Regions from separate parts of the Streptomyces sp. NPDC058751 genome, predicted to be linked through region 3. Evidence: riboswitches for the same ligand, from Rfam matches in the RefSeq annotation. Region 3 holds a riboswitch; each other region holds the start of a gene.
The links. Region 3 has a riboswitch for S-adenosylmethionine ahead of ACFW6B_RS24680 (glutathione S-transferase family protein). Riboswitches for the same ligand answer to the same signal wherever they lie in the genome.
Positions count from the first base shown of each region.

Region 1: another riboswitch for S-adenosylmethionine. It lies ahead of ACFW6B_RS03125 (ABC transporter substrate-binding protein); the one in region 3 lies ahead of ACFW6B_RS24680 (glutathione S-transferase family protein).
Region 2: another riboswitch for S-adenosylmethionine. It lies ahead of ACFW6B_RS25495 (aminotransferase class V-fold PLP-dependent enzyme); the one in region 3 lies ahead of ACFW6B_RS24680 (glutathione S-transferase family protein).

Region 1 covers NZ_JBHYPZ010000002.1:214,302-216,490, reverse strand. Annotated here, with positions in the region: gene ACFW6B_RS03130 (DUF1684 domain-containing protein) at 1-366, shown strand, start outside; SAM riboswitch class IV at 486-599, shown strand; gene ACFW6B_RS03125 (ABC transporter substrate-binding protein) at 1,046-2,189, shown strand, end outside.
Region 2 covers NZ_JBHYPZ010000029.1:43,772-45,960, reverse strand. Annotated here, with positions in the region: gene ACFW6B_RS25495 (aminotransferase class V-fold PLP-dependent enzyme) at 1-1,076, opposite strand, end outside; SAM riboswitch class IV at 1,264-1,380, opposite strand; gene trpD (anthranilate phosphoribosyltransferase) at 1,466-2,189, opposite strand, start outside.
Region 3 covers NZ_JBHYPZ010000027.1:115,699-117,887, forward strand. Annotated here, with positions in the region: gene ACFW6B_RS24675 (hypothetical protein) at 15-287, shown strand; gene ACFW6B_RS24680 (glutathione S-transferase family protein) at 383-1,168, opposite strand; gene ACFW6B_RS24685 (putative leader peptide) at 1,285-1,431, opposite strand; SAM riboswitch class IV at 1,389-1,534, opposite strand; partial or broken gene ACFW6B_RS24690 (amino acid ABC transporter permease) at 2,049-2,189, shown strand, end outside.

The DNA of each region.
Region 1 (2,189 bases), on a different contig from region 3:
CGGCCCACCACCGTGGGAGCCGCGGTCGAGGGCCTGGAGCACGTGTACGACGCTCCCGGCCGGATCGAGTTCGAGCTCGGCGGACGCCCCCTGGCGCTGACCGCGTTCCCCGGACACGTCCCGGGCGGGCTCACGGTCCTGTTCACCGACGCGACCTCCGGAGTCACCACCTACGCCGCCAACCGGACCCTGTCCGTCGAGGCGCCCGCCGCCGACGGCACGGTCGTCCTCGACTTCAACCGCGCCGCCAACCTGCCCTGCGCCTACACGGACCTGGCCACCTGCCCCCTGCCCCCGGCGGAGAACCGGCTGCCGGTGGCGATCGAGGCGGGCCAGAAGATCCCGCGCGAACGCGGCGGTTCCTGACCCGTGTTCCCCTACGGGGCGGGCGTCCACCGGCTGTCCCGGTGGCCGGCCCGGCCCCCGCGGCGGAGTCGGGACCCGCCATTGACGTACGCGAGAAGCGCTCCGTACGATCACGAAACGGCATTGAGTGTCAGCGTCAAGCCCTGGCTCGCTGACCGGCAACCCTCCCGCGCGGTGGGGTGCTCCAGGTGAAAGCCCGGCGGGACCGGTGACGGTCCCCGCAAGCGCGTGGCCCCGTGACCGGGGCCGGAAACAGGGAGGACCGTCATGCGGCACGCCGGTGGCCCCGACGCCTCCTTCGCCGTCGCCGTGGTGTTCTCCCGGCTGGCGCGCCGACGCCACATCGATCTGAAGCGCTCGACCAGCTGCCTCTGTCGGGCCTGACGCCCCTTCCCACCACCGGGCGCTGACGGGCCTCCCGTCGACCACCTGCGTACGTGCGGCCCGCCGCCGTCGACGCCCGTGGTCACCCGTCGCGGCGTGCGTCCCGCCCGGTTGCCGCTTCTTCCCGGTCCTTCCGATCCGTCTTCCGCCCGGCCCTGTCCGCACGGCACTCCCGCACGGCACTCCCGCACAGCGCTCCCGCACCGGCACCGCGCCCGGTGCGGGCGCGCACACCGGTGCGCGGTCGTGCCCGCGCGGTGCCCCGTGCCCGGCGACCCCAAGAGGAGAACCCTCCGTGAGAGCACTTCCGGATTTCCGATCACCCCGATGGACGGCGGTCACCGCCCTCGTCACCACCGGCGTGCTGCTGGCCGCGTGCGCCTCCGGCACCGACGGCCCCGGCGCCGGAGGCGGCAAGCCGCGCTCCGGCGGCACCCTGACCTTCGCGGTGGGCTCGGACGCCGGATGCGTGGATCCCCAGCAGGTCGGCAGCAACGACACGATCTACTCGGTGCGCCAGGTCGTGGACTCCCTGACGGACCAGGACCCCAGGACCGGAAAGATCGTGCCGTGGCTGGCCGAGCGCTGGGACGTCAACGCCGACACGACGGCCTTCACCTTCCACCTGCGGTCGGGGGTCACCTTCAGCGACGGGTCCCCGCTGACCGCCCAGGTGGTCAAGGACAACTTCGACGCCGTTCCGGAACTCGGTGTCCTGGGAACGCTGGCCCAGGGCTACCTCAGCGGCGTCAAGAGCACCGAGGTGGTCGGCCCGCTCACCGTCAAGGTCACCTTCCGGCAGCCCAACGCCCAGTTCCTGCAGGCCACTTCGACTCACTCGCTCGGGATCGAGTCGTCCGCGAGCGTGAAGAGGTCCCCGCAGCGGAAGTGCAGTGACGGGGTGGTCGGGTCCGGACCCTTCGTGCTGAAGCGGTACGTGCAGAACCAGTCGGTCACCCTGGACAAACGCCCCGGCTACGCCTGGGGTTCCTCCCGGTGGGACAAGAAGGGCGAGGCGTACCTGGACCGGCTGGTGTTCAAGGTCGTGCCGGAGGCGGGTGTGCGCGCCGGCAGCCTCCGGTCCGGCCAGGTGGACGCGATCGGCAGCGTGGGCCGGGCCGACGAGGCGGCGCTCAAGGGCGGTCAGGCCGCCTTCCTGAGGCGGGCCAACCCCGGAATCGTCTTCGGTCTTGGGTTCAACAACACGCGGCCGGTCCTGAAGGACGCGAGGGTCCGGCGGGCGATCCTGGCCGCCGTCGACCGCGAGCAGATCGCCGGTACCGTCTTCCCCACCGGCACCCGGGCGGCGACCAGCGTCCTCTCGCACACCACTCCCGACTACACCAGTCTCGCCCCGGAGCTGGCCTTCGACGCGGCCAAGGCGAAGTCCCTCCTGGAAGAAGCCGGTTGGAGGACGGGCGCCGACGGCATCCGCTCCA
Region 2 (2,189 bases), on a different contig from region 3:
GCGAAGTGCGAGCTGTTCCAGCCCTCGACGACGAAGGAGATGACGCCGACCCGAGGGGCGTCGTCGCCGAAGAGGGACAGGACCCTGACCTCGGGGACCTCGGCGAGACCCGCGCGGACGGTGCGGATCAGGTGCCGCTCACGGGCGACGAGCTTGTCGAAGCCCTCCTCGGTGAGCGCCTTGCAGGCCGACGCGATCGCGTAGGCGCCGATGACGTTCGGGGAGCCGGCCTCGTGGCGGGCGGCGCTGTCGTGCCACTCCACGTCCACGCCGCCGTCCTCGCGCCGGGTGACCCGGCGGCTGGCGCCGCCGCCCGCGAGGTACGGGTCGGCCTCGCGCAGCCAGTCGGAGCGGCCCGCGAGGACGCCGGAGCCGAAGGGCGCGTACAGCTTGTGCCCGGAGAAGGCGACCCAGTCGACGTCGAGGTCCTGGACCGACACCGGGTGGTGCGGGGCGAGCTGGGCCGCGTCGAGGACGATGCGGGCGCCGTGGGCGTGCGCGGCGGCGGCCAGCTCCCGCACCGGCCACAGCTCGCCGGTGACGTTCGAGGCGCCGGTGACGCAGACCAGGGCCGGTCCGTAGGGGTCACGGGCCGCGAGAGCGCGTTCCAGGGTGTCGACGGCCTCGCCCGGGGTGCGCGGGGCGTTCAGGTAGGTCACCCGGGCGTCGCGCCAGGGCAGCAGCGAGGCGTGGTGCTCGGTCTCGAAGACGAAGACCTGGCAGTCGGCCGGGAGGGCCGCGGCGAGCAGGTTGAGCGAGTCGGTGGTGGAGCGGGTGAAGACCACCTGGTCGCCGGTACGGCAGTCGAGGAACTCCTCGACGGTCCTGCGGGCGTTCTCGAAGAGGTCGGTGGACAGCTGCGAGAGGTAGCCGGCGCCCCGGTGGACGCTGCCGTAGTACGGGGCGTACGCGGCCACGTCGTCCCACACCCGCTGGAGGGCGGGCGCGCTGGCGGCGTAGTCGAGGGCCGCGTAGGTCACCTCGCCGCCGGTGACGAGCGGGACGGTGACATCCCGGCCGAGAACGGGCAGCGGGGCACAAATGCTCTGGTCGGCGGCAACGGTGGAGACAGACATGGCGAGCTCCTGTGAGAGGCAGGCGGGATCACCGCGCGAGCCGGCCGCCGGAAGGCGGCGCTCGGCGCGGGAAAAGGTGAAAAGGGGTGTGCGGAGGCGGGGCTCGGCGCCCTAACGCATTCGCTTGCTCACAGAAGGCTCCCTCGAACGACCAGGACCCCTGGTTGTCCGCCCGGAGAGCGGGAGGGGTCCGCGCTTGCCGTGGGCCTCGCTGCCCACGACCTGGTCTTCACCCGGGGCACCCCGCCACGGACGGAGGGTTGCCGGACAGCCGGCCGGGGCCTGATGGCTGTCACTCATGACCTGGTACAGCATCCTGCCAGAGGATCTTCCGCGCGCAAGACGCAGTCCGGATGCTGGACTGCGTCCCGCGCGTTCCCCGGGGAGGATCAGGCGTTGCTGGCGGCCACCCAGCGCTCCAGGGTGCGCCTCGCCGCCCCGGAGTCGATCGCCTCGGCCGCCCTCTCCATCTGGTCGCGGAGCTGCTCGGCGAGCGGCGCGCCGGTCTGGGTGAGGGCCACCAGGGCCGCCGCCGAGTTCAGCAGGACGGCGTCCCGTACGGCCCCCTTCTCGCCGTCCAGCAGGCGCCGGGCGACCTCCGCGTTGTACGAGGCGTCGGCGCCGCGCAGGGCCTCCACCGGGACGATGCCGAGCCCCACGTCGCGGGGGTCGAAGCGCTCCTTCGTGACCTCGCCGTCGCGGACGATCCAGACGTCGGAGCCCCCGGTGGTGGTCAGCTCGTCGAGGCCGTCGTCGCCGCGGAAGACGAGCGAGGAGTTGCCGCGCTCGGCGAACACGCCCGCCACGATGGGCGCCATCCGGGGATCGGCGACACCGACCGCCTGGGCTTTCACCCGCGCCGGGTTGGTCAGCGGTCCGAGCACGTTGAAGGTGGTCCGGATGCCCAACTGGCCGCGGGCCGCGGCGGCGTGACGCAGCGCCGGGTGGAACTTGACCGCGAAGCAGAAGGTGATCCCGGCCTCCTCGGCCACCTCGGCGACCCGCTTCACCGGCAGCTGGAGATTGACGCCGAGCTTCTCCAGGACGTCCGACGAGCCGGACGCGGAGGACGCGGCCCGGTTGCCGTGCTTGACGACCTTGGCGCCGGTGCCG
Region 3 (2,189 bases):
GACAGAGTGATGCCATGGGTCGCCTGTGGATGACGTGGTCGATCGACGGCGTCGGATCGGCCGGGCAGAACGTCGCCGACGTCGAGGAGGCCTGTCGTGCCCTGGTCGGCTCCGTGGAGCGGTCGAGGCGTGCCTTCGAGGTGCAGGAACCGTGGGAGGAACTCCGCGAGTCGGCGCTGTACCTGCAGGAACAGATCCTCGGCCCGGGACGCGAGACCCTGGAGCAGGGCCGGCAGTGGGCGTCGAGCCTGAAGGGCCTGAGCGTCCTGCTGGTTCCGCGCGAGTGATCCGTACGGCGGCCGGGCCGGTGGCTCCGGCCCGGCGCCCGCCGTCCGCGGGAGGAACCGCCCGCCTGCCCGGCACGCCGGTTCCGGCGGGAGCGTCAGACGCCCTCCGCCGGGAGCACCACCTCGTGCCCGTACCGGAAGGCCGGGTGGTCGCGGAGACGGTCCACGTACTCCTGGAGCCGGGGACGCGAGTGGAGTCCGTCGGACCGGCCCAGCCCGGTGAGTGCCGTCCACACGTCCACGTCCGCCGCCGTGAGCGAGTCGCCCAGCACGTAGGGCCGCGTGGCGAGCCGGCGGTCCAGCAGGTCCAGGGCCGCCGCGAGCTCCGAGGGCGAGGTGGACGGGGTGACATCGCGGTCCAGCAGATCGCGGAGGGCGTCGATGCCGGCGGCGAGGGACGGGGGACGGAGGGGGGAGGGGCCGGTTGTGCTGTGCCCGGAGAGCAGCCCGGAGAGGTCGCGGAGGATGGCGGGCGCGTGATTGCTGACGATGCGTCCGCTCCAGCGGTCGCACAGGGCGGGTGCCGTGAGCGGTCCGTCGAAGTGGTGCTCGGTGGCCTCGTAGGCACGGCGCAGCGCGGCGAAGGCGTCGGGTGTCCGCGCCGGGTCCGCGAGGAGCGTGGTGGCGACCGAGTCCCGCAGACCGAGGAGCCCGAGGGTGACGGCGATGCGCAGCGAGTGCGGACAGTTCCGCGACAGATACAGCTCGTAGCGGTGGGGGGCGGGGTAGAAGCCGCCGGCGAGACCGACGCCGATGCGGCTGTCGACACGGTGGGGGAGAGCGGACGGTGCCGGCTGGAGACGAAGGGCGGAGGGGAGCGGAACGGGATCACAGGGACGCGAGTTGACGGTGCTGGACGTGCGCGAAGCTGTCTCGGGCATGACTCTCCCTGGGGGAAGGCGGAAGCCACCGCCGCTTTGTGGGCACCGGCGGCCGGATGCGGATTGACTGCACTTGCACTGGTCGCACCGGTCCGGATCGACGGACCGGTCAGGGATCAGTAAGCGCTGGAGACACGCAGCAGATCGATGTGCAGGCGCCTCGTCAAACCGCTCCTGGGCAAAATTCCCACCAGTCCCCACTCAGGGCTCGCGAGACGCGAGACCGCGCTTGCCCCGCCGCACCGGCGGGACCCGGTCGTCACCCGGGGCACCCCGTCGCAGCGGAAGGGTTGCCTGCCAGCGGGCCGGGGCCGATGACCACTGGAGGGGGTTCTACCCGCACCGTGGGCGCTGACAATCGTGACCGTCCAGGCCAGTTTCGGCCCGCTCTGAGGTGCCGTCAAGAAGGCGTACGGCGCGATCTCACCTGGTGGTCACCGTCATTGACATTCTTTTCGGGGCGGGCCTAACGTGCGGCACGAGCGGGATTCCTTCGGACCGGAGAAGAAATGGTGACGGCGATGCGCACAGTCGAGGGGACCGCCGCATGGCGCCGCCTCGGCCGCGACGTGCTGTGCGCCGACCGCTCCGTGGACCTGCTGCGCGTCAACAGCGCTCTCTGTACGGGCATGTGACCTCCCGTCAGCCGATGCTGACGGTCTTCTCGAGTCCTCGACGAACTCGGGCCGGCATCGACTTCCCGGTGATCCGGGGCTGACGGCTCTCCGAGTCCTCGACGGCCGTCGCCGCCGCGACGCGTCCTTCCCCGTCCAGCCCCCGTTCCCCGTGTGCCCGCGCACCGCCGTGCGCCGAGCCGTCCCGCTCGGTGCGGTGCCGACGCCTTCGCGGTCCGGGGTGTCCGAATCCGCTGGAGCCCTCCATGAGTCAACCTCCCGGCAGCGCCGTGTCCTTCGGGCCGGCGGCACCCGCCGAGGCGGTCCCCCGTACCGGCCTCCCCGCCGCGCCCGAGTCCCCGGCGGCCCAGCGGGTCCTTCCGCTCCGGCGTCCCGGCCGCCGCCTC